DNA from 3 places in the Cellulomonas algicola genome. Region 3 is predicted to be linked to each of the others. Evidence: riboswitches for the same ligand, from Rfam matches in the RefSeq annotation. Region 3 holds a riboswitch; each other region holds the start of a gene.
The links. A riboswitch is a leader RNA that binds a small molecule or an ion and turns the genes downstream of it on or off. The one in region 3 is predicted to bind S-adenosylmethionine.

Region 1 (2,193 bases), on a different contig from region 3:
GCGGGACACGGCGGCGATGTCGACCAGGTCCTGCATGGGGTTCGACGGCGTCTCGAAGAAGACGACGTCCGCCGGGGTCGACAGTGCCTCCTCCCACTGCGACAGGACGTGCCCGTCGACGTAGTCGGTGCGGACGCCCCACCTGGCGAGGATCTCGTCGAAGATCACGACGCTCGACCCGAAGAGCGCGCGGGCGGACACGATGCGCGAGCCCTGCTGGACGAGCGCGGCCAGGGCGGTGAAGACGGCGGACATGCCGGTCGCGGTCGCGTATGCGGCCTCGGCGCCGTCGAGCAGGCGCAGGCGCTCCTCGAACGTCGAGACCGTCGGGTTGGAGTAGCGCGAGTAGAGGAACCGGTCGACGTCGCCCGCGAACGCGGACTCGGCTTGCGCGGCGGAGTCGTACACGTACCCCTGGGTGAGGAAGAGGCCCTCGGACATCTCCTGGAACTCGGACCGCACGAGCCCGCCGCGGACGGCGAGCGTGTCGGGCCGCAGCGTCGAGCGGTCGACGGAGCGGTCGTCCCAGTCGCCGGGACCGGGCACGCGGCCCGGCACGCGGTCGGCGGTCACAGCGTCGTCCAGGGCAGTCCCTCGGCGCGCCACCCGACGTGCCCGCGCTGACCGTCGGGGCCGACGTCGCCCTCGAACCCGCGCAGCACGTTGTACGCGGGGCCGAACCCGGCGGCGGTCGCGGCCTGCGCGGCGGCGACCGAGCGGACCCCGGAGCGGCACAGGAAGACGACGGGCCGCTCGTCGCCGGGCGTCAGGCCCGCCTCGGCGAGCTCGTCGACGAACCGGGGGTTGAGGCCGTGCGGGGTCGTCCACTCGACGAGCGCCGCACGGCCGCCGATCTCGGTGGCGTCGGGCACGCCGATCAGCCGCCACTCGGCGTCGGTGCGCACGTCGACGAGCAGGGCGCGCTCGTCGGACGCGAGCAGGTCCCACGCCTGCTGCGGGGTCAGGTCACCGGCGTACGGCATCGCGATCCTCCATCGGTCCTGGCGGTAGCACCCTCGCCCGGCGGACCGGGGGGTTGCTGCGGCGTCGTCGAGCCAGATCTCTCGGCCGCTCTGGATGGTTGGCGCGATGCTACGCGCGCCGGCGGCCGACGCGCCAAGGAGTGGACACGCTGTCCCGTCATCCGAGACGGCCGACGTGTCCCGTTGACACATCACGGGCGCCGACGGAACCCTCGTCGTCAGGTCATGAGCGCCAGCGCGAAGCCCCGGCTCGCTGGCCGGCAACCCTCCTCCGCGGTGGGGTGCCCCGGGTGACGACCAGGCCGACCGCCGCCCGGCGGACGGCAAGCGCGGGGCCGGCCGTCGGTGCCGGGTCCCACGGACCCGTGAGGAGCACCATGTCCGTCATCGCCGAGACCACGTCCTGTGCCGAGGTCGACGCCCCGGTGTCGACCCGCGAGCCCGTCCCCGCCCTGCTGCCCGTCGTCGGCGGCGACACGACCGTCCCGCTCGTCGACGGCACCCAGCGGGTCTACGCCAACCTCGACTACGCCGCGAGCGCCCCCGCGCTCGAGTCCGTCGCCGCCCGCGTCACCGAGGTCCTGCCGCTGTACGCGTCGGTGCACCGCGGCGCCGGGTACCTGTCGCAGGTGTCCACGGCCCTCTACGAGTCGTCCCGGCAGAGCATCGCGCGGTTCGTCGACGCGCGCCCCGACGACGTCGCGATCATCACGCGCAACACGACCGACTCGCTCAACCTGCTCGCGGGTGTCGTCCCCGCCGGTGGCAAGGTCCTCGTCCTCGACGTCGAGCACCACGCCAACCTGCTGCCGTGGGTGCAGTCGTCGCAGCGGCACGGCAACACCACGACGATCCTCCCGATCGGCCGGACCGTCGCCGAGACCCTCGACGCGTTGCGCACCGAGCTCGCGACCCAGCCCTACGCGATCCTGACGATCACGGGCGCGTCCAACGTGACGGGCGAGTCGCTGCCGATCGAGGAGGTCGTGGCGCTCGCGCACGCCGAGGGCACCCGCGTCGCCGTCGACGGCGCGCAGCTCGTCCCGCACCGCGGCTTCTCGCTCGCCCGCACCGGCGCCGACTACGTCGCGTTCTCCGGCCACAAGACGTACGCGCCCTTCGGCGCGGGCGCGCTCGTCGGTCGCCGCGACTGGCTCGACACCGGCACGCCCTACCTGGCCGGTGGCGGCGCCGTGCGCGACGTGCGCGC
Region 2 (2,193 bases), on a different contig from region 3:
CGCACGACCGCCCGTCACGATGCGCGGGTCGAGCAGCGGGTAGACCACGTCGACGAGCAGGTGGGTGAGCACGTAGACCGTCGCGGCGACGAGCACGACGCCCTGCACGACGGGGATGTCCTGCGAGGCGACCGACGTCGCGGTGAGGCGCCCGAGCCCGGCCCGGGAGAACACGGTCTCGGTCACGACCGCGCCGGACAGCAGCCCTCCGACGACCAGACCCGTCGCGGTGAGCGCGGGCAGGGCCGCGTTGCGCAGCGCGTGCCGCAGGTGCACGCGCACCCGGCCCGCGCCCTTGGCGACCGCGGTGTCGACGTACGGCTCGCGCAGCGTGTGCAGGAGGCTGCGCGACAACAGCTGCGCGATGATCGCAGACGTCGGCAGCGCGAGCGTCACGGCGGGCAGCACGATCGACGCGGCCCCCTGGTTGCCGAGCGCGGGGAAGATCGGCAGCTGGAACGAGAACCACTGCACGAGCGTCAGGCCGAACCAGAACGACGGGATCGCGACACCGAGCGGCGGCAGCGACAGCAGGAACCCCGCGAGCGCGCGGTTGCGCGTCGCGGTCGCGACGACCGCGAGCGTCCCGCCGCCGACGACCGCGAGCAGCAGCGCGGCCCCCGCGATCGCGGCGGTGGGCGGGATCGCCTGGGCGAGGAGCGTCGTGACCGGCTGCTTGCTCACGACGGACGTGCCGAGGTCGCCGCGCACCGCGTCGAGCAGCTGCGTCAGGTACTGCACGGGCAGCGGCTGGTCGAGCCCGTACTCGGCGCGCAGCGCGTCGAGCTGCTCGGGGGTCACGTCGGACGAGTCGCCGCCGTACATGATCGACACGGGGTCGCCGGGGAGCGCGTAGAGCACGACGAAGGACACGGTGTACGCCGCCCACAGCACGAGCACGGCGAGGCCGAGCCGGCGGGCGAGGTACCGCGTCACGGCGTCACCGCCGGGGCGTGCGGTGCGGGCGTCATGGGTGCTCCTTCGGTGCGCGGGACGGTGCGCGCGTCGGTCGTCCGTGCTTGCACGACGGGGGTGCCGTGCCGGGTCATCACCTGGAGCACCCCGCCACGTCCGGAGGGTTGCTGCCCGACCAGCCAGGGCTTGTCGTCGGGTCTCGTGACCGGCCCGGAACGTAGGAACGCGGCCGGGGGCGGTCAACGGTCCGGCGTGCGTGTCCCACGATCCGGACACGGCGTCTCACGTGCGTCCCGCCGCCTGAGACGACCCCGCGCGGGCGTTGACTGCCGGCTGTCCTGCGTCGACCCTGCGCGCAGCCACGCACCGACCGAGGAGCCGCCCATGAGCATCGACGTCCGCGACACCGCTCGCCTCGCTCACGAGCGGTACGCCGCGCCGCTCGCCGTCGACCTGCGCACGTCGCCGGTCGTCGAGCAGCAGCTCGCGCACCGCTCCGTCCGCCGCTACCTGCCCGACGAGGTCGACGACGCGACGATCCGGACGCTCGTCGCCGCCGCGCAGTCCGCCGCCACCAGCTCGAACCTCCAGCTCTGGAGCGTCGTCGCCGTCCGCGACGCCGCGACCCGAGCGCGCCTCGCCGAGCTCGCCGGTGGGCAGGCGCACGTCGTGCAGGCGCCCGTCCTGCTCGTCTGGCTGGTCGACCTCGCCCGCGCACACGCCGTCGCGGCCCGGCACGAGGCACCCACCGCGGGCGCCGAGTACCTCGAGACGGCCGTCGTCGGCTTCGTCGACGCCGCGCTCGCCGCGCAGAACGCGACGCTCGCCGCCGAGTCGCTCGGGCTCGGCACCGTCTACATCGGGGCGCTGCGCAACCACCCGGCCGAGGTGTCCGCGCTGCTCCGGCTCCCGGCGCACGCGTTCCCGGCCTTCGGGCTCGTCGTCGGGCACCCGGACCCCGCCGAGGGCACGCGCGTCAAGCCGCGGCTCCCGCAGTCGGCCGTGCTGCACCACGAGGTCTACGACGAGATCGCGCACGAAGCGGTCGAGGACTACGAGCGGCGCATCGGTGCGTTCTACGCCGACGAAGGCCTCGCGCACTCCTGGGTCGAGCGGCTGCTCGCCCGGCTGTCCGGCCCGCACGCGCTCAACGGCCGCGACCGGCTGCGCGAGCACCTGCACGACCGCGGCTTCCCGCTGCGCTGAGCCGCCCGCCCGTTCGTGCGCCCGGCCACGCCGACCCCGCTGACCCGTCCTGCCGACCGCCACCCCCAGGAG
Region 3 (2,193 bases):
GGCGCTGCGGCCGGTGCGGGCCCCGCCGTCCAGACCTGCTCCTTCGAGCAGGTCGAGCGCGGCGTGGTGCTGGTTGAACGTGTAGAGGTGGACGCCCGGGGCGCCGCCGTCGAGCACGCCCTGGACGAGGTCGACGCCGGCGCGGATGCCGCGACGGTGCCGCTCGAGGTCGTCGTCCGCGGACCCGAGCAGGTCGAGCAGGTCGCGCGGGACGGGCACACCCGTGAGGTCCTGCACGCGGAGCAGCCGTGCGGGGTCCGTGCTGGGGATGATGCCCGGGATGATCGGGATGGTGACGCCCGCGTCGTGCGCCTCGGCGACGAGCCCGAGGTACGACTCGGCGTCGAAGAAGACCTGCGTGATCGCGAAGTCCGCGCCGGCCTCCTGCTTGGCCAGCAGCGACGCGACGTCCTGCGCGCGGGTCCCGCCGGTCGCCGCGTTGCCCCGGGGGAACGCCGCGACGGCCACCGAGAGCGGCCGGACGCGGGCGCGGACCGCCTGCGACGGGCTGCCCGCGCACCGGCGGGACTCGATCTCGCGCAGCAGCTCCACGAGCTCGCTCGCGGTGTTCACGCCGTCCGGGTGCGGCTGCCAGTCGTCCTGCCCCGCGGGCGGGTCGCCGCGCAGCGCCAGGAAGGAGCGCGCACCTTCGTCGAGGAACTCCTCGACGATGGCCGTGATCTCGTCGCGCGACGTGCCGACGCACGTGAGGTGCGCGATCGGGTTGAGCGACGTCTCGCGCAGGAGCCGGCTGACGAGCGCACGGGTCGTGACGCGCGTGCGGCCCGAGGCGCCGTACGTGACCGACACGAAGTCGGGGTGCGCCTCGCCGAGCCGCTGGATCGTCTCCCAGAGCCGCGGGGCGGCGTCGGGGTTGCGCGGCGGGAACAGCTCGAACGACACGGTCGGCCGGTCGATCGCGGCGAGCGGGCGGTCGGGGACCACGTGCGGGCCGGTCGTCCGACGCGATCCGGCGTCGGCGACGGTGCCGGTCGCGTCGACTGTGCCGGGGGCCGCGTCCACGACGGGGGCGCTCACCGGACGACCGGTGTCGGTCGGCCCGCGCGGGGGTCGCGGGGGCACGCGGGGTGCTGCGGCATCGTTCACTCCATCGACCCTGGCGGAAGCACCCACACCCTCGCCAGGAGGGGGGTTGCTGCGGCGTCGTCGAGCCAGGTCTCTCGGCCGCTCTGGATGGTTGTCGAGATGCTAGACCGCCGACCACATGGTGGGCAACGTTGCTCGACCGGTGAGACACCGACGTCCGCCCGCGACGTGGTCCGTCGCGCGGGTTGCGTGGCCGCCGCGAGCCGTCGCCCGTCGATGATGATGATCGATCCCGCGCGGTGCCGGACGGTTGCCCGACGAGGGGCTGAGGAGGGCGGGGCGGAGGGGCGTCCGGTCCGTCCTCGGATCAGCGGCGGCGGCGCGGGGTCAGGTGACCGGGCCGGAGCCGGCTGCGCTGCGTCGGGACGTCGAACCAGGAGGTCGGCGAACCCGCCACGACACCGAGCAGACCGTCCTGGACGGCGGCCAGCACCTCGGCGTCGACGTCCGACGGCGTGGACATCGCGGCGGCAGCCGCACGCACGGCGTCGAGCCGCCCGTCGGGGTCCGTCGTGTCCGTCATGCCGGGCATCCTAACCTCCGCCCGAAAGTGGGTCGGAGGCGCGTGCCGAGGCGTCACTCGACGGGAGCAGCAGCCTCACGCGGGCGCCGCGCCGAGCGGTCGTCGGTGGCCGCTGGGATGCGTCGGCTGCGATGGTCCGCGGCCGCCGGGATGCGTCCGCCGCGCTGGTAGGCGGGCGTTCTCCGCACGGTGAACACCGTGGCCGACGCAGCGCGGACGCGTCACGCCACCGCTACCGCGACCGACGGGCACGTCGCGAGGTGGTCGTCGACCAGCCCGCACGCCTGCATCGCGGCGTAGGCGGTCGTGGGTCCGACGAACCGGAAGCCGAGCGACTTGAGCTCGCGCGCGAGCGCGCGGGACTCCGCGGTCACGGCCGGCACGTCCGTCCAGGTCGCGGGCCGGACGTGGTCGGCCCGGTCGGGGGCGTGGGACCACAGGACCTCGTCGAGCGTGCGTCCCTGCGCGTGCAGGTCCCGCAGCGCACGGGCGTTGGCGATCGTCGCCTCGATCTTCGCGCGGTTCCGGACGATGCCGACGTCGGCCATCAGGCGTGCGACGTC

Region 1: linked by a shared signal. The riboswitch ahead of KOV94_RS01645 (rhodanese-like domain-containing protein) and the one ahead of KOV94_RS12575 (methylenetetrahydrofolate reductase) in region 3 are both predicted to bind S-adenosylmethionine.
Region 2: linked by a shared signal. The riboswitch ahead of KOV94_RS14565 (ABC transporter permease) and the one ahead of KOV94_RS12575 (methylenetetrahydrofolate reductase) in region 3 are both predicted to bind S-adenosylmethionine.

The regions. Positions count from the first base shown of each region.
Region 1 covers NZ_JAHKSJ010000002.1:356,391-358,583, forward strand. Annotated here, with positions in the region: gene KOV94_RS01640 (O-succinylhomoserine sulfhydrylase) at 1-546, opposite strand, end outside; gene KOV94_RS01645 (rhodanese-like domain-containing protein) at 570-983, opposite strand; SAM riboswitch class I at 990-1,084, opposite strand; SAM riboswitch class IV at 1,205-1,319, shown strand; gene KOV94_RS01650 (aminotransferase class V-fold PLP-dependent enzyme) at 1,361-2,193, shown strand, end outside.
Region 2 covers NZ_JAHKSJ010000017.1:268,212-270,404, forward strand. Annotated here, with positions in the region: gene KOV94_RS14565 (ABC transporter permease) at 1-936, opposite strand, end outside; SAM riboswitch class IV at 1,011-1,122, opposite strand; gene KOV94_RS14570 (NADPH-dependent oxidoreductase) at 1,300-2,121, shown strand.
Region 3 covers NZ_JAHKSJ010000015.1:106,149-108,341, forward strand. Annotated here, with positions in the region: gene KOV94_RS12575 (methylenetetrahydrofolate reductase) at 1-1,038, opposite strand, end outside; SAM riboswitch class I at 1,106-1,201, opposite strand; gene KOV94_RS12580 (hypothetical protein) at 1,415-1,630, opposite strand; gene KOV94_RS12585 (DNA-3-methyladenine glycosylase I) at 1,852-2,193, opposite strand, start outside.